3 regions of the Neobacillus sp. B4I6 genome follow, and region 2 is predicted to be linked to each of the others. Evidence: a T-box and tRNA genes for the amino acid it is inferred to sense, from the RefSeq annotation. Region 2 holds a T-box; the other regions hold tRNA genes.
The links. The T-box of region 2 lies ahead of QF028_RS03665 (valine--tRNA ligase). A T-box ahead of a tRNA ligase gene usually reads a tRNA of that ligase, here a tRNA-Val.
Positions count from the first base shown of each region.

Region 1: it encodes a tRNA-Val, which carries the amino acid that the T-box ahead of QF028_RS03665 (valine--tRNA ligase) is inferred to sense. The anticodon was not compared.
Region 3: it encodes a tRNA-Val, which carries the amino acid that the T-box ahead of QF028_RS03665 (valine--tRNA ligase) is inferred to sense. The anticodon was not compared.

Region 1 is NZ_JBNPWB010000002.1:5,019,285-5,025,331, forward strand. Features, by position in the region: gene QF028_RS26915 (zf-HC2 domain-containing protein) at 1-481, opposite strand, end outside; gene sigW (RNA polymerase sigma factor SigW) at 500-1,063, opposite strand; gene rocF (arginase) at 1,334-2,230, opposite strand; tRNA gene QF028_RS26930 (tRNA-Lys) at 2,701-2,773, opposite strand; tRNA gene QF028_RS26935 (tRNA-Gln) at 2,776-2,850, opposite strand; tRNA gene QF028_RS26940 (tRNA-Tyr) at 2,900-2,984, opposite strand; tRNA gene QF028_RS26945 (tRNA-Thr) at 3,007-3,079, opposite strand; tRNA gene QF028_RS26950 (tRNA-Val) at 3,102-3,177, opposite strand; tRNA gene QF028_RS26955 (tRNA-Glu) at 3,219-3,293, opposite strand; tRNA gene QF028_RS26960 (tRNA-Thr) at 3,314-3,386, opposite strand; tRNA gene QF028_RS26965 (tRNA-Asn) at 3,414-3,488, opposite strand; rRNA gene rrf (5S ribosomal RNA) at 3,503-3,619, opposite strand; rRNA gene QF028_RS26975 (23S ribosomal RNA) at 3,747-6,047, opposite strand, start outside.
Region 2 is NZ_JBNPWB010000002.1:377,377-383,423, forward strand. Features, by position in the region: gene hemL (glutamate-1-semialdehyde 2,1-aminomutase) at 1-746, shown strand, start outside; gene QF028_RS03645 (hypothetical protein) at 874-1,164, opposite strand; gene spoVID (stage VI sporulation protein D) at 1,337-2,647, shown strand; gene ysxE (spore coat protein YsxE) at 2,774-3,820, shown strand; gene QF028_RS03660 (hypothetical protein) at 3,841-4,032, opposite strand; T-box leader at 4,198-4,434, shown strand; gene QF028_RS03665 (valine--tRNA ligase) at 4,486-6,047, shown strand, end outside.
Region 3 is NZ_JBNPWB010000002.1:5,112,753-5,118,799, reverse strand. Features, by position in the region: rRNA gene QF028_RS27530 (23S ribosomal RNA) at 173-3,107, shown strand; rRNA gene rrf (5S ribosomal RNA) at 3,182-3,298, shown strand; tRNA gene QF028_RS27520 (tRNA-Val) at 3,308-3,383, shown strand; tRNA gene QF028_RS27515 (tRNA-Thr) at 3,558-3,633, shown strand; tRNA gene QF028_RS27510 (tRNA-Lys) at 3,790-3,865, shown strand; tRNA gene QF028_RS27505 (tRNA-Leu) at 3,880-3,964, shown strand; tRNA gene QF028_RS27500 (tRNA-Gly) at 3,979-4,053, shown strand; tRNA gene QF028_RS27495 (tRNA-Leu) at 4,063-4,151, shown strand; tRNA gene QF028_RS27490 (tRNA-Arg) at 4,174-4,247, shown strand; tRNA gene QF028_RS27485 (tRNA-Pro) at 4,253-4,329, shown strand; tRNA gene QF028_RS27480 (tRNA-Ala) at 4,350-4,425, shown strand; rRNA gene QF028_RS27475 (16S ribosomal RNA) at 4,610-6,047, shown strand, end outside.

The sequences.
Region 1 (6,047 bases), 4.6 Mb from region 2:
TGATAACTGTCACATCACCTTGGACTTCACCTTCAATTTCTAATGTCCCATTTCGAACAATGACATCGCCCTTGACCGTCTCACCTTTAGGTACAATAACCGTATTATTTTTAACTATTAAGTTTTTTTGCTTCGATACAGAAAACTCTCGATCTTGATTCCAAGTAGAAAATACGCTTCCCATCATTAATATGAGAAATAAAGAGGCAGCTGCAAGCAAAGGATGGTTTTTCAACCAACGCTGCATCCAAATCTTTCGTTTCTCTTTTGGTAAACGAGACAACACATTGGCTGTAAAGCCATCAGGTACCTGCATATGTGACACACTCTTTACAAAAGCGATCGTCTTATTTAGCTCATTAAATATAGCCTCGCATTCTTTGCAGTTTTGGAGGTGTTCTCTTAATATTCGTTCTTGATCAGGTGTAATTTCTTCATCTAAGTATTCATGCATTAGTTCGATGATTTGTTCTGGACACATTAACAGTTTCACCTCTTATCACACATATCTTAATTGTTGTCTTAACGCTTCCCGGCCACGGTGAATCCTTGTTTTAACCGTTCCAAGTGGTAAATCAAGAATTTCGCTAATTTCATTTAAGGACAACTCTTCAATATATTTTAATACGATGGCTGTCCGATATTTATCGGGCAGTTTTAATATCTCTTTCTGGACCGTATCCTGCAGCTCTAAGCTTTCTACTTCTGACTCTGGCAACGGTGTGTTCGAAGGGATCTGCGAATACATTGTTAATCCTTCTGTCCCTGCAACCTCTGCATCTAAATAATGATCCGGTTTCTTTTTTCGCATTCGGTCAATACACAGATTGGTTGCTATCCGAAAAAGCCAAGTTGAAAATTTCAAGTCTTGATTAAAGGTTTTGATATTCACATAAGCACGAATAAAAGCTTCCTGTGCCATATCCTCAGCTTCATGACGATTTCCAAGCATCCGAAAACAAAGTTGATAAATACTGTTTTTATATATTTCAACGATTTCACCAAAGGCATCTTGGTCCCCTTTGATTACTTGTTTTATTCTCTTTTTTACAATTGCATCCATTACGTTACCTCAGCTCCATTGCTGCTATCCGATAATACGAATCGTTAGCAAAAAAGTTTCGTTTTACACGAAAAAACTTCTCAATACCTTTAATATTAACAAAAATATACTAAAAGGGCTTACTAATTAGTTTAAAGATTTTATGAAGGAGATAAATTGACACGGTTTTAATTCTTTGACAAGAAGAAAATAGAAAAAAGCTGCATCACGCTAGAAGAACAGGTTGGCCCGTTTTCTTACGAAATGCAGCTTTACTTATTTATTTATTTATTATAATAATTTTTCTCCGAATAATGATCCCATCAATTCAACTGCCACTTTAGCAGTTTTATTTTTTTCATCTAAAATGGGATTTACTTCTACAAATTCTGCTGATGTAATGATTTTTGCTTCTTCTAACATCTCCATAGCAAGATGACTTTCCCGGTAGCTGATTCCACCCATAACTGGTGTTCCAACGCCTGGAGCATCATTTGGGTCTAGGCCATCTAAATCAAGTGAAAGGTGGACACCATCTGTCTTTTCTTTCAGGTAAGCGATGGTTTCTTCCATTACTTTGGCCATCCCCATCCGGTCAATTTCATGCATTGTGTAAACTTTGATTCCTATTTCCTTTATTAAATCTTTTTCTCCATCATCCAACGCTCTTGCACCAATAATGACTACATTTTCAGGTTTAACTTTAGGACCATATCCACCTATCTCGGTTAACAAGCTGTGCCCTAACCCGATACTTACGGCTAGTGGCATTCCATGGATATTACCAGAAGGGCTTGTCTCAGCCGTATTTAGATCGCCATGTGCGTCATACCAAATGACACCAAGATTTTTATAATGTTTAGAGACACCTGCTAAAGTACCAATAGCAATACTATGATCCCCGCCAAGGACAAGCGGAAACGCACCTGACTCGACAGCAGCATCTACTTTTTCAGCTAACAAAGCACTTTTCTCAGCAACTAAATCAAGATTCCGCAAATTAGATTCTTTATCCACCACAACTTCAGGTCTGCCAATTGGAATATCACCTAGATCATGTATTTCATCAAATAGTGGCTTAAGTCGTTCAACCATCCCAGCATAACGGATGGCACTTGGCCCCATATCTACCCCTCGTCGCATTTGACCTAAATCCATCGGCATTCCAATAATTGAAAGCTTACTCATATTAATTCCTCCTACCCTTTTATGTATCTATTTTAACCGCTTTCATACCGATGACTCAACTCGACAAAATTATGTATATATATACGATAAAAAACCTTAGACCATTGGTTGGTTTAAGGCAGGGATGTAAAATAAGTCAAAATGAACGTCGGTTCCATTTTGACTAACGAATTCAAACTTCGCAGATATGATTGGCGATAGTTTGATTGTTATTTCATGAATTTTTGTCGCCAATAGCCCTTATTGGCGATACTTTAATGCCTTTTTCATGAATTTTTGCCGCCAATAGCCCTTATTGACGACACTTTATTGCTTTTTTCATAAATTTTTGGTGCCAATAGCCCTTATTGGCGACACTTTGATGCTTATTTCATAAATTTTTGCCGCCAATCTCCCACTGACGACACTTTGTTTCTTTTTCATAAAAAAGAACCTTGGAGATTTCTCCAAAGTTCCTTGCTGTTACTATATGAGCCATGAAGGACTCGAACCTTCGACCCTCTGATTAAAAGTCAGATGCTCTACCAACTGAGCTAATGGCTCTCTGGCTGGGCTAGCTGGATTTGAACCAACGCATGTCGCAGTCAAAGTGCGATGCCTTACCGCTTGGCTATAGCCCAATAGAGATGTAATATTATCTAGTATGTCCAACTTTTTTAAAAATATTAATGGTGGAGGGGGACGGATTCGAACCGCCGAACCCGGAGGGAGCGGATTTACAGTCCGCCGCGTTTAGCCACTTCGCTACCCCTCCATATTAAAATTTAAAAAAGCAGTGCCGGCGAGAGGACTTGAACCCCCAACCTACTGATTACAAGTCAGTTGCTCTACCAATTGAGCTACCCCGGCATGTAGTTAACATAATTTATTATGGTGGAGGATGACGGGCTCGAACCGCCGACCCTCTGCTTGTAAGGCAGATGCTCTCCCAGCTGAGCTAATCCTCCACAGCAATGAAAGTTATTTTACGCTAGTGCATAAAAAACTTTGGTGACCCCTACGGGACTCGAACCCGTGTTACCTCCGTGAAAGGGAGGTGTCTTAACCGCTTGACCAAGGGGCCATACTATTAAAAAATAGGAAAGCTTCCAAGCGGGCTCGAACCGCTGACCTCTTCCTTACCATGGAAGTGCTCTACCTACTGAGCTATGGAAGCATAGCTATATATAAGTTTACATAAAAATGGCTCCGCAGGTAGGACTCGAACCTACGACCGATCGGTTAACAGCCGATAGCTCTACCACTGAGCTACTGCGGAACAATAATATTTCAGCCTGGCAGCGTCCTACTCTCACAGGGACGCGTGTCCCAACTACCATCGGCGCTGAGAAGCTTAACTTCCGTGTTCGGTATGGGAACGGGTGTGACCTTCTCGCCATTACTGCCAGACTATTTTCAAGACATTATTTATTATAATATCTTTTTGAAATTTTTCAAGAGGAAAATTAATTTTTTTCATTCCCTCAAAACTAGATAATGCAGAAGAAGTTGTAAAATCGAGTGTATACCTTATAAATTGGTTAAGTCCTCGAACGATTAGTATCAGTTAGCTCCACATGTTACCACGCTTCCACCTCTGACCTATCAACCTGATCATCTTTCAGGGTTCTTACTAGCTTGCGCTATGGGAAATCTCATCTTGAGGGGGGCTTCATGCTTAGATGCTTTCAGCACTTATCCCGTCCGCACATAGCTACCCAGCGATGCCCTTGGCAGAACAACTGGTACACCAGCGGTGCGTCCATCCCGGTCCTCTCGTACTAAGGACAGCTCCTCTCAAATTTCCTGCGCCCACGACGGATAGGGACCGAACTGTCTCACGACGTTCTGAACCCAGCTCGCGTACCGCTTTAATGGGCGAACAGCCCAACCCTTGGGACCGACTACAGCCCCAGGATGCGATGAGCCGACATCGAGGTGCCAAACCTCCCCGTCGATGTGGACTCTTGGGGGAGATAAGCCTGTTATCCCCGGGGTAGCTTTTATCCGTTGAGCGATGGCCCTTCCATGCGGAACCACCGGATCACTAAGCCCGACTTTCGTCCCTGCTCGACTTGTAGGTCTCGCAGTCAAGCTCCCTTGTGCCTTTACACTCTGCGAATGATTTCCAACCATTCTGAGGGAACCTTTGGGCGCCTCCGTTACTCTTTAGGAGGCGACCGCCCCAGTCAAACTGCCCACCTGACACTGTCTCCCACCCCGATCAGGGGTGCGGGTTAGAATTTCAATACAGCCAGGGTAGTATCCCACCGACGCCTCCACCGAAGCTAGCGCTCCGGCTTCTCAGGCTCCTACCTATCCTGTACAAGCTGTACCAAAATTCAATATCAGGCTACAGTAAAGCTCCACGGGGTCTTTCCGTCCTGTCGCGGGTAACCTGCATCTTCACAGGTACTATAATTTCACCGAGTCTCTCGTTGAGACAGTGCCCAGATCGTTACGCCTTTCGTGCGGGTCGGAACTTACCCGACAAGGAATTTCGCTACCTTAGGACCGTTATAGTTACGGCCGCCGTTTACTGGGGCTTCGATTCAGAGCTTTGCTTGCGCTAACCCCTCCTCTTAACCTTCCAGCACCGGGCAGGCGTCAGCCCCTATACTTCGCCTTGCGGCTTCGCAGAGACCTGTGTTTTTGCTAAACAGTCGCCTGGGCCTATTCACTGCGGCTCTTCGAGGCTATTCACCTCAAAAAGCACCCCTTCTCCCGAAGTTACGGGGTCATTTTGCCGAGTTCCTTAACGAGAGTTCTCTCGCTCACCTTAGGATTCTCTCCTCGCCTACCTGTGTCGGTTTGCGGTACGGGCACCTTTTATCTCGCTAGAGGCTTTTCTTGGCAGTGTGGAATCAGGAACTTCGGTACTAAATTTCCCTCGCTATCACAGCTCAGCCTTCGCGAGAAGCGGATTTGCCTACTTCTCAGCCTAACTGCTTAGACGCGCATATCCAACAGCGCGCTTACCCTATCCTCCTGCGTCCCCCCATTGCTCAAACGATAAAGAGGTGGTACAGGAATATCAACCTGTTGTCCATCGCCTACGCCTTTCGGCCTCGGCTTAGGTCCCGACTAACCCTGAGCGGACGAGCCTTCCTCAGGAAACCTTAGGCATTCGGTGGATGAGATTCTCACTCATCTTTCGCTACTCATACCGGCATTCTCACTTCTAAGCGCTCCACCAGTCCTTACGGTCTAGCTTCAACGCCCTTAGAACGCTCTCCTACCACTGACATCTAAGATGTCAATCCACAGCTTCGGTGATACGTTTAGCCCCGGTACATTTTCGGCGCAGAGTCATTCGACCAGTGAGCTATTACGCACTCTTTAAATGGTGGCTGCTTCTAAGCCAACATCCTGGTTGTCTAAACAACTCCACATCCTTTTCCACTTAACGTATACTTTGGGACCTTAGCTGGTGGTCTGGGCTGTTTCCCTTTTGACTACGGATCTTATCACTCGCAGTCTGACTCCCACGGATAAGTCTTTGGCATTCGGAGTTTGTCTGAATTCGGTAACCCGATGAGGGCCCCTAGTCCAAACAGTGCTCTACCTCCAAGACTCTTACTACGTGAGGCTAGCCCTAAAGCTATTTCGGAGAGAACCAGCTATCTCCAAGTTCGATTGGAATTTCTCCGCTACCCACACCTCATCCCCGCACTTTTCAACGTGCGTGGGTTCGGGCCTCCATCCAGTGTTACCTGGACTTCACCCTGGACATGGGTAGATCACCTGGTTTCGGGTCTACGACCACATACTCATACGCCCTATTCAGACTCGCTTTCGCTGCGGCTCCGTCTCTTCAACTTAACCTTGCATGGGATCG
Region 2 (6,047 bases):
CAGTTCCTTACAATGACCTTGAGAGCGTAAAGTTTGCTTTCGAACAATTTGGCGACGATATCGCGTGTATTATCGTTGAACCTGTGGCCGGTAATATGGGACTAGTTCCACCACTGCCAGGATTCTTAGAAGGTCTACGTGAAATTACTTCCGATCACGGCGCATTGCTTATTTTTGATGAAGTAATGACTGGCTTCCGTGTAGGCTACAATTGTGCACAAGGCTATTTCAATATCACTCCGGATATTACATGTCTTGGAAAAGTAATCGGCGGCGGTCTTCCTGTTGGTGCTTATGGCGGTAAAGCGGAAATCATGCAGCAAATTGCTCCAAGCGGTCCGATTTATCAAGCAGGTACCCTGTCTGGTAACCCACTTGCAATGACAGCTGGCTATGAAACGTTAAGCCAATTAACACCAGCGCATTATGAAGAGTTTATCCGTAAGGGTGACTTACTGGAAAAAGGCTTTAAGGCTGCAGCTGAAAAATATAATATTCCAATAACATTTAACCGTGCAGGTTCGATGATTGGCTTCTTCTTTACCAATGAAGCTGTCATTAATTATGAGGTAGCAAGATCATCCAATTTGGAATTCTTCGCAGCCTATTATCGCGAGATGGCTCTTCAAGGGATCTTCTTGCCGCCTTCACAATTTGAAGGTTTGTTCTTATCTACGGAGCATTCCGATGAGGATATTGAAAAGACAATCCGTGCAGCAGAGATTGCTTTTTCGAAGCTTAAATAAGATGGTTCCCGGCACCCACTTTTTTGGTGGGTGTTTTTTGTGTGGTTAGAAACTTAATTAGTTGAGGCAGTTCGGGGACCGGCTTTTATAGCATTCAAGAGTAGCTCAAAATGGGGTTTGGCGGAAATCATCCGAGTTTTGGCGGAAAAAATGTAGGGGTTGGCGGAATTAGTCCGAGTTTGGCGGAATCATTCAGAAATTCGGCGGAATCCGAACGCAACTTGGCGGAAGCCGCCCTCACTATAAGAAGAGCGATCCCCTGGAAATCAAAGAAATCAAGGTCTGAGTACTCTAAAAATAGGTAACTAAAAAGCAGTTTGGCGGAAATCATCCGAGTTTTGGCGGAATAAAGTCCAAGTTTGGCGGAATCATTCAGAAATTCAGCGGAATCCGAAGCAACTTGGCGGAATCCACCCAATACATCCCCCCCACCATCCGAAACCCAAACCCCAAACCTGCTCCCACCCCTCAAAAAAACTCCAATCCACCCCCCATTCCTAAATACTTCGATTCTTTTCCAGACGAAACTCTCTTTTTTATCATAAATAAAAGCCTTGGTTCATAGAGTGTAAGTGACATAGTGATTTTGAGTGAAGGAAACGAAAGGAGGAGTCGCTTTGTCTCAGGAGAATCAATCGTGCCTACGATTTTCTTTGGAGGAGTCATTGTGGTTTAGAAAAGGACAGGAAGTCGAAGAGCTTGTTTCCATTTCTCTAGACCCAGACATTACCATCCAAGAAAACGATCAGTACGTAACCATAAGAGGTTCGCTAGAACTCACAGGCGAATATAAAAGTTACGAACCTACCAATGAAAACGAAGATGAAAATGTAACATCGCAAAAGTTTGTAGAGAGGGTCGATGCACGAGAGGGAGGAAACTGTGAGTTTTCACATCGATTCCCTGTCGATATCACGATCCCCAATAATCGAATCCAAAGTATCTATGATATCGATGTCCTCGTCGAATCCTTTGATTATTCGATTCCTGAGCGCAGCTGCCTCAAGCTAGCAGCTGAACTGACCATTAGCGGCTTATACGGAATTGAGCAACAACAGAAGCAACAACAACAACCGCAGGAAGAAGTAGTTGAACTTGAGCTTATCCCTCGCTCTGAAATTGAGTTCTTTGAGGAAGATGACGAGGAAATTGAAGACGAACTTGAATCAGTTCATAGCAGTTACCAAGATAACTTCTTGTTTGAAGCTGAGGCAAGAAAACCACAAGAAAAAGACGAGAGTGTGGAAATTTTACCGAAGTTTCCGACCTTCAATTATCAACCACAGGAAGACGTTGAGGAAGAAGCTAACCAACCATCCTTGGATTTCGTAGAGGCAAGGAGTGAAGCCAGCAAACCATCCTTGGATTTCGTAGAAGCAAGGAGTGAAGCCAGCAAACCATCCTTGGATTTCGTAGAGGCAAGGAGTGAAGCCAGCAAACCAGCCTGGGAATTCGAAGAAACAAGAAGTGAAGCCAGCAAACCTACATGGAATTTCCAAGAAGCAAGAAGTGAAGCTAGCCAGCCAGCTGAGAGCATCCAGCCAGAAGTGGTTGAAGTAGAGCCAGCGCCACCTCCAACTGTCCAGTTTGAGGAAGAAGTGAATCCAGCAGAGGAAAGCTCTTCCGCACATGAAGAAGCACCACCAAAGAATATTAAAAAGAAAAAAGCACCAAAAAAGAAAAGCATGACATTAACAGAATTTTTTGCTAGGAAGGATGAAAGTTCTGCCCAGGCGAAAGTAAAAGTTTGTATCGTCCAAAAGGGTGATACCGTTAACAGCGTGGCAGATCGATACGATGTTTCGGTACAAAACCTCATGCGCATCAACAATCTTGAACTCAGCCAAGATATATTTGAAGGTCAAGTATTATATATTCCCGGCAGCCTTACAAAAAAATAATTATTAAAAGATGAGCGGGTTACTTTGACCTGCTCACCTTCTTTTCATACACAGTCAAAGTGCTCCAGTCCATACGCCGCTAAACGGGCGCTTACGCTTTTATATTTGAAAGTGAGTTGAGTACTCATGAGTAACCCGAATCAACTAAACACATTTGCTACCATCTTAAGAAATTACCTTGTTGAGCCTCATTTTGTAGAGGATTTTGGCAGCGTTCAGAAGATTTATTCAAATAAAGGGACGTTTGCCTTAAAAAAAATCGACCCTGCGACCGGGACCGACTTCATTCGCCATGTTCATCTCCTCTACCAAAAAGGGTATAATCGCATCGTTCCCATCTACCCTACGATGGACGGCAGGTATGCGGTCTTACACGAGAACAATCTTTATTACTTAATGCCATGGATGTCGAATGAACACAAGGAAGACCGGCAGCAAAAAGATCATCAGCTTTTTCGTGAGCTCGCTCGTCTTCATACCCTTTCCGCCAAAGAAATTACCTTGAACAAAGAAGAGCGGACTGAGCACTATGAAAAGACGATTCAACAGCATGAAAAACAACAGGCATTTCTCGATGGCTTCATCGACGAATGTGAAAAAAAGACCTATATGTCGCCGTTTGAATTGTTATATTGCCTTTATTACAATGAAATCAGCCAGGCGCTCCGATTTTCGAAAACGAAATTTGAAGAATGGTATGAAAAAACGAAAGACGATGAAAAGGCCCGTATGGTTATTACGCACGGAAAATTGTCACCCGAGCATTTCTTGTATGATGATAAAGGGTACGGTTATTTTATTAATTTTGAGAATGCTCACTACGGCTCACCGATTCACGATCTCCTTCCCTATTTATCACGTGCCTTAAATACCAACCCGAAGCGCAGCGACACAGCCATTGACTGGGTATACCATTACTTTAAATACTTTCCATTTAAAGCAGATGAAAAGCTATTATTCTACAGCTATTTAGCGCTTCCGATTCCAATCATTCAAGTGGCAGAAAGCTACTATCGAAAGTCGCGTCCAAAGAATGAATTAAAATATGTCCGTCAGCTGCAGCACCGCTACTGGCATTTGAAAAATTCCGAATATGTCGTCATGAGAATGACCGAAATGGATGCGCAGGCAGCCGCCGCCGCAGCAGCAAAAGAAGGAGCCCAGCCGCAGTAATCATCTGCAAAATGGGCTCCTTAAACGATTTCAAAATATAGTGACACGGCTATGGCAACAAAAACTGTTAATAATAAGATATCAAAAAACGTTGGAATGATGAGTGTTCGAATAAATTGGAAGATCACAAACGGAATAATTAACTGTGCGCAAACTCTCCGACAGGTTCTAAACCAGGGTTGGTATTTAAATTTATTGAAATTTCTTTTCATCGACAACCCCCCTTTACAAATCTGGCATATATTTTTCTTTATGTATATTCCACAAGTGCGGAGAACTCTCCAAAAAAACGGCATATAGTATAAAAAATAAAAAAAGTGGTTATCATTATTGACGTCAAACCCTTTTTTTCGGTAGTATAACTATATAATTTAATTATATAAGCAATGACAGGGAAGAGTACGATACAAACCTGCTTCAAGAGAGGGAAATCACTAGCTGGAAGTTTTCCTAAGCAGAAAGTCGGAAGGTCGCCCACGAGCTTCTTCTGCGAACGGATTTTTAAAATCCTATTAGTTGAAGACGGACTAAATCCGTTATCTACATAAGTGCCAATCCGTTTTTTGGATTGGAAAAAAGGTGGTACCGCGAAGCAAACTCCATTCGTCCTTTTATGACGAATGGGGTTTTTTATGTGGAAAAGGAATCAAAGGAGGAATTTTACAATGGAAACAAAGGAACTAACAATGCCTACCAAATACGATCCGCAAACGATTGAAAAAGGCCGTTATGAATGGTGGTTAAAGGGTAAATTTTTCGAAGCACAAAACGATGAGGCCAAAGAGCCGTACACAGTTGTTATCCCGCCGCCAAACGTTACCGGGAAACTTCATTTAGGTCATGCTTGGGATACAACGCTTCAAGATATCGTGACCCGGATGAAGCGGATGCAAGGGTATGACGTTCTTTGGTTGCCAGGGATGGACCATGCTGGGATTGCTACCCAAGCTAAAGTAGAAGAAAAACTTCGCAATGAAGGAAAAAGCCGCTACGATCTAGGAAGAGAGAAGTTCGTTGAGGAAACATGGAAGTGGAAGGAAGAATATGCTTCCCATATCCGTCAGCAGTGGTCGAAACTGGGCTTAGGCTTAGATTACAGCCGCGAGCGTTTCACGCTGGATGCAGGCTTATCTGATGCCGTTAAAGAGGTGTTTGTTACCCTTTATAAAAAAGGTCTCATTTACCGCGGTGAATATATTATTAACTGGGATCCGTCCACTAAAACAGCTCTATCCGACATTGAAGTCATTTATAAAGATGTTCAAGGTGCTTTTTATCATATGAGTTATCCGCTTGCCGATGGTTCTGGCCAAATTGAAGTGGCTACGACCCGTCCTGAGACGATGCTGGGTGATACCGCGGTTGCCGTTCATCCAGAAGACGACCGCTACAAGCACCTGATTGGCAAAACTGTTATCCTCCCAATTGTTGGCCGTGAAATTCCAATCGTTGGTGATGACTATGTGGATATGGAATTCGGATCTGGTGCGGTTAAAATTACGCCAGCCCATGACCCGAACGATTTTGAAGTAGGTAATCGTCATAATCTAGAGCGAGTTCTCGTAATGAACGAAGACGGTTCGATGAATGATAGAGCTGGCAAGTATAAAGGACTCGACCGTTTTGAATGCCGTAAGCAAATCGTTAAGGACTTGCAGGAACAAGGTGTTCTTTTCAAAATTGAAGAGCATCCGCATTCCGTAGGGCATTCGGAACGAAGCGGTGCTGTTGTTGAACCGTATCTTTCCACCCAGTGGTTTGTTAAAATGCAGCCGCTCGCGGATGAAGCAATTGCCCTGCAAAGCAAAGATGAAAAAGTAAACTTTGTCCCGGATCGGTTTGAAAAGACCTACTTACGTTGGATGGAGAATATCCGCGACTGGTGTATTTCGAGACAGCTTTGGTGGGGTCACCGAATTCCAGCTTGGTACCACAAGCAAACAGGTGAAGTATATGTTGGTACAGAAGCACCGGCAGACGCTGAGAACTGGGAGCAGGATAAAGACGTACTCGATACATGGTTCAGCTCCGCGCTTTGGCCTTTTTCAACCATGGGCTGGCCTGATACAGAAGCGTCTGATTTCAAGCGCTACTTCCCAACCGATGTTTTAGTAACAGGCTATGATATTATCTTCTTCTGGGTATCCAGAATGATTTTCCAAAGCATCGAGTTTACAGGGGAACGACCATTTAAAGATGTTCTCATCCACGGTCTCGTTCGTGACGA
Region 3 (6,047 bases), 4.7 Mb from region 2:
AAACAGTTTGTGACACGATCTTTGTTTGTTTAGTTTTGAGAGTACAATTCTCTCAAAGCTTTTTTTAATCGTTCTTTGAAAACTAGATAATCGTAATGAAGAAGTCAATGTAAGAACCGAGTCAATGCCATTTTAGTTTTCTCTCTTATGTAAGTAAGAGAATAACCTTTTAGGTTAAGTTAGAAAGGGCGCACGGTGAATGCCTTGGCACTAGGAGCCGATGAAGGACGGGACTAACACCGATATGCTTCGGGGAGCTGTAAGTAAGCTTTGATCCGGAGATTTCCGAATGGGGGAACCCACTGTTCGTAATGGAACAGTATCTTTACCTGAATACATAGGGTATTGAAGGCATACCCGGGGAACTGAAACATCTAAGTACCCGGAGGAAGAGAAAGCAAACGCGATTCCCTGAGTAGCGGCGAGCGAAACGGGACATAGCCCAAACCAAGAGGCTTGCCTCTTGGGGTTGTAGGACACTCAACATGGAGTTACAAAGGAACGGGGTAGATGAAGCGATCTGGAAAGGTCCGTCATAGAAGGTAAAAACCCTGTAGTCGAAACTTCGTTCCCTCCTGAGTGGATCCTGAGTACGGCCGGACACGAGAAATCCGGTCGGAAGCAGGGAGGACCATCTCCCAAGGCTAAATACTCCCTAGTGACCGATAGTGAACCAGTACCGTGAGGGAAAGGTGAAAAGCACCCCGGAAGGGGAGTGAAATAGTTCCTGAAACCGTGTGCCTACAAGTAGTTAGAGCCCGTTAATGGGTGATAGCGTGCCTTTTGTAGAATGAACCGGCGAGTTACGATCCCATGCAAGGTTAAGTTGAAGAGACGGAGCCGCAGCGAAAGCGAGTCTGAATAGGGCGTATGAGTATGTGGTCGTAGACCCGAAACCAGGTGATCTACCCATGTCCAGGGTGAAGTCCAGGTAACACTGGATGGAGGCCCGAACCCACGCACGTTGAAAAGTGCGGGGATGAGGTGTGGGTAGCGGAGAAATTCCAATCGAACTTGGAGATAGCTGGTTCTCTCCGAAATAGCTTTAGGGCTAGCCTCACGTAGTAAGAGTCTTGGAGGTAGAGCACTGTTTGGACTAGGGGCCCTCATCGGGTTACCGAATTCAGACAAACTCCGAATGCCAAAGACTTATCCGTGGGAGTCAGACTGCGAGTGATAAGATCCGTAGTCAAAAGGGAAACAGCCCAGACCACCAGCTAAGGTCCCAAAGTATACGTTAAGTGGAAAAGGATGTGGAGTTGTTTAGACAACCAGGATGTTGGCTTAGAAGCAGCCACCATTTAAAGAGTGCGTAATAGCTCACTGGTCGAATGACTCTGCGCCGAAAATGTACCGGGGCTAAACGTATCACCGAAGCTGTGGATTGACATCTTAGATGTCAGTGGTAGGAGAGCGTTCTAAGGGCGTTGAAGCTAGACCGTAAGGACTGGTGGAGCGCTTAGAAGTGAGAATGCCGGTATGAGTAGCGAAAGATGAGTGAGAATCTCATCCACCGAATGCCTAAGGTTTCCTGAGGAAGGCTCGTCCGCTCAGGGTTAGTCGGGACCTAAGCCGAGGCCGAAAGGCGTAGGCGATGGACAACAGGTTGATATTCCTGTACCACCTCTTTATCGTTTGAGCAATGGGGGGACGCAGGAGGATAGGGTAAGCGCGCTGTTGGATATGCGCGTCTAAGCAGTTAGGCTGAGAAGTAGGCAAATCCGCTTCTCGCGAAGGCTGAGCTGTGATAGCGAGGGAAATTTAGTACCGAAGTTCCTGATTCCACACTGCCAAGAAAAGCCTCTAGCGAGATAAAAGGTGCCCGTACCGCAAACCGACACAGGTAGGCGAGGAGAGAATCCTAAGGTGAGCGAGAGAACTCTCGTTAAGGAACTCGGCAAAATGACCCCGTAACTTCGGGAGAAGGGGTGCTTTTTGAGGTGAATAGCCTCGAAGAGCCGCAGTGAATAGGCCCAGGCGACTGTTTAGCAAAAACACAGGTCTCTGCGAAGCCGCAAGGCGAAGTATAGGGGCTGACGCCTGCCCGGTGCTGGAAGGTTAAGAGGAGGGGTTAGCGCAAGCGAAGCTCTGAATCGAAGCCCCAGTAAACGGCGGCCGTAACTATAACGGTCCTAAGGTAGCGAAATTCCTTGTCGGGTAAGTTCCGACCCGCACGAAAGGCGTAACGATCTGGGCACTGTCTCAACGAGAGACTCGGTGAAATTATAGTACCTGTGAAGATGCAGGTTACCCGCGACAGGACGGAAAGACCCCGTGGAGCTTTACTGTAGCCTGATATTGAATTTTGGTACAGCTTGTACAGGATAGGTAGGAGCCTGAGAAGCCGGAGCGCTAGCTTCGGTGGAGGCGTCGGTGGGATACTACCCTGGCTGTATTGAAATTCTAACCCGCACCCCTGATCGGGGTGGGAGACAGTGTCAGGTGGGCAGTTTGACTGGGGCGGTCGCCTCCTAAAGAGTAACGGAGGCGCCCAAAGGTTCCCTCAGAATGGTTGGAAATCATTCGCAGAGTGTAAAGGCACAAGGGAGCTTGACTGCGAGACCTACAAGTCGAGCAGGGACGAAAGTCGGGCTTAGTGATCCGGTGGTTCCGCATGGAAGGGCCATCGCTCAACGGATAAAAGCTACCCCGGGGATAACAGGCTTATCTCCCCCAAGAGTCCACATCGACGGGGAGGTTTGGCACCTCGATGTCGGCTCATCGCATCCTGGGGCTGTAGTCGGTCCCAAGGGTTGGGCTGTTCGCCCATTAAAGCGGTACGCGAGCTGGGTTCAGAACGTCGTGAGACAGTTCGGTCCCTATCCGTCGTGGGCGCAGGAAATTTGAGAGGAGCTGTCCTTAGTACGAGAGGACCGGGATGGACGCACCGCTGGTGTACCAGTTGTTCTGCCAAGGGCATCGCTGGGTAGCTATGTGCGGACGGGATAAGTGCTGAAAGCATCTAAGCATGAAGCCCCCCTCAAGATGAGATTTCCCATAGCGCAAGCTAGTAAGAACCCTGAAAGATGATCAGGTTGATAGGTCAGAGGTGGAAGCGTGGTAACATGTGGAGCTGACTGATACTAATCGTTCGAGGACTTAACCAATTTATAAGGCATACTCATTTTACAACTTCTTCTGCATTATCTAGTTTTGAGGGAATGATTCCTCAATTAAATAGTCTGGCAGCAATGGCGAGAAGGTCACACCCGTTCCCATACCGAACACGGAAGTTAAGCTTCTCAGCGCCGATGGTAGTTGGGACACGCGTCCCTGTGAGAGTAGGACGTTGCCAGGCGGTATATATGGAGGATTAGCTCAGCTGGGAGAGCATCTGCCTTACAAGCAGAGGGTCGGCGGTTCGAGCCCGTCATCCTCCACCATATTTACCTTTTTTACATTATGCCGGGGTAGCTCAATTGGTAGAGCACGACCGAATAAGCTTCCTGAATGAACTTCAGCATACTGACCGAGCTGCTGCTTGCATAAGCTTTCTGAGGTCAGGATGACGGTAACAATACCAGCGTGTTCAAACTTAATATATTTCCATACTTTACGCCGGGGTAGCTCAATTGGTAGAGCAACTGACTTGTAATCAGTAGGTTGGGGGTTCAAGTCCTCTCGCCGGCACCATTTTTCTTTCATCTTATGATGAGCCATTAGCTCAGTTGGTAGAGCAGATTGCGTACTTCATTGAAGGAGCTTCTGCGGGCAATCTGCTCAAAAGAACGTAAGTTCTTTTGAGCATCTGACTTACGCTAATAAAAGATTAGGAAATCATCTTACGATGAGCCATTAGCTCAGTTGGTAGAGCATCTGACTTTTAATCAGAGGGTCGAAGGTTCGAGTCCTTCATGGCTCACCATTTTAAATGAATATGCGGGTGTGGCGGAATTGGCAGACGCACCAGACTTAGGATCTGGCGCCGCAAGGCGTGGGGGTTCGACTCCCTTCACCCGCACCATTTAATTTTCATATGCGGAAGTAGTTCAGTGGTAGAACATCACCTTGCCAAGGTGGGGGTCGCGGGTTCGAATCCCGTCTTCCGCTCCAATTTTTTAAGCCGGGGTGGCGGAACTGGCAGACGCACAGGACTTAAAATCCTGCGGTAGGTGACTACCGTACCGGTTCGATTCCGGTCCTCGGCACCATTTAAGTTAATTAAATTCATATGCGCCCTTAGCTCAGCTGGATAGAGTGTTTGACTACGAATCAAAAGGTCGGGAGTTCGAATCTCTCAGGGCGCACTTAACGGGAAGTAGCTCAGCTTGGTAGAGCACTTGGTTTGGGACCAAGGGGTCGCAGGTTCGAATCCTGTCTTCCCGACCATTCTTCACTTATAACTATATGGGGCCTTAGCTCAGCTGGGAGAGCGCCTGCTTTGCACGCAGGAGGTCAGCGGTTCGATCCCGCTAGGCTCCACCAAAAATTTTAATTATTTTATTGACATAGCATTAACACTCTGTTAATATAATAAAGTCGCACAAACGACATGAAATTGTTCTTTGAAAACTAAACAAACAAGACGTGTAAACAAACAAAAAATTATTAGCGAATCTTTCGTAAGAAAGTGAAGCTAAGCCAACGTAACAAAATGAGCTAATCAACTTTCTTGGAGAGTTTGATCCTGGCTCAGGACGAACGCTGGCGGCGTGCCTAATACATGCAAGTCGAGCGAATCAATAGGAGCTTGCTCCTGTTGATTAGCGGCGGACGGGTGAGTAACACGTGGGCAACCTGCCTGTAAGACTGGGATAACACCGGGAAACCGGTGCTAATACCGGATAATCCTTTTCCTCTCATGAGGAAAAGCTGAAAGTCGGTTTCGGCTGACACTTACAGATGGGCCCGCGGCGCATTAGCTAGTTGGTGAGGTAATGGCTCACCAAGGCGACGATGCGTAGCCGACCTGAGAGGGTGATCGGCCACACTGGGACTGAGACACGGCCCAGACTCCTACGGGAGGCAGCAGTAGGGAATCTTCCACAATGGACGAAAGTCTGATGGAGCAACGCCGCGTGAGCGATGAAGGCCTTCGGGTCGTAAAGCTCTGTTGTTAGGGAAGAACAAGTACCGGAGTAACTGCCGGTACCTTGACGGTACCTAACCAGAAAGCCACGGCTAACTACGTGCCAGCAGCCGCGGTAATACGTAGGTGGCAAGCGTTGTCCGGAATTATTGGGCGTAAAGCGCGCGCAGGCGGTCCTTTAAGTCTGATGTGAAAGCCCACGGCTCAACCGTGGAGGGTCATTGGAAACTGGGGGACTTGAGTGCAGAAGAGGAAAGCGGAATTCCACGTGTAGCGGTGAAATGCGTAGAGATGTGGAGGAACACCAGTGGCGAAGGCGGCTTTCTGGTCTGTAACTGACGCTGAGGCGCGAAAGCGTGGGGAGCAAACAGGATTAGATACCCTGGTAGTCCACGCCGTAAACGATGAGTGCTAAGTGTTAGGGGGTTTCCGCCCCTTAGTGCTGCAGCTAACGCATTAAGCACTCCGCCTGGGGAGTACGGCCGCAAGGCTGAAACTCAAAGGAATTGACGGGGGCCCGCACAAGCGGTGGAGCATGTGGTTTAATTCGAAGCAACGCGAAGAACCTTACCAGGTCTTGACATCCTCTGACACTCCTAGAGATAGGAATTTCCCCTTCGGGGGACAGAGTGACAGGTGGTGCATGGTTGTCGTCAGCTCGTGTCGTGAGATGTTGGGTTAAGTCCCGCAACGAGCGCAACCCTTGATCTTAGTTGCCAGCATTCAGTTGGGCACTCTAAGGTGACTGCCGGTGACAAACCGGAGGAAGGTGGGGATGACGTCAAATCATCATGCCCCTTATGACCTGGGCTACACACGTGCTACAATGGATGGTACAAAGGGCTGCAAGACCGCGAGGTTTAGCCAATCCCATAAAACCATTCTCAGTTCGGATTGCAGGCTGCAACTCGCCTGCATGAAGCCGGAATCGCTAGTAATCGCGGATCAGCATGCCGCGGTGAATACGTTCCCGGGCCTTGTACACACCGCCCGTCACACCACGAGAGTTTGTAACACC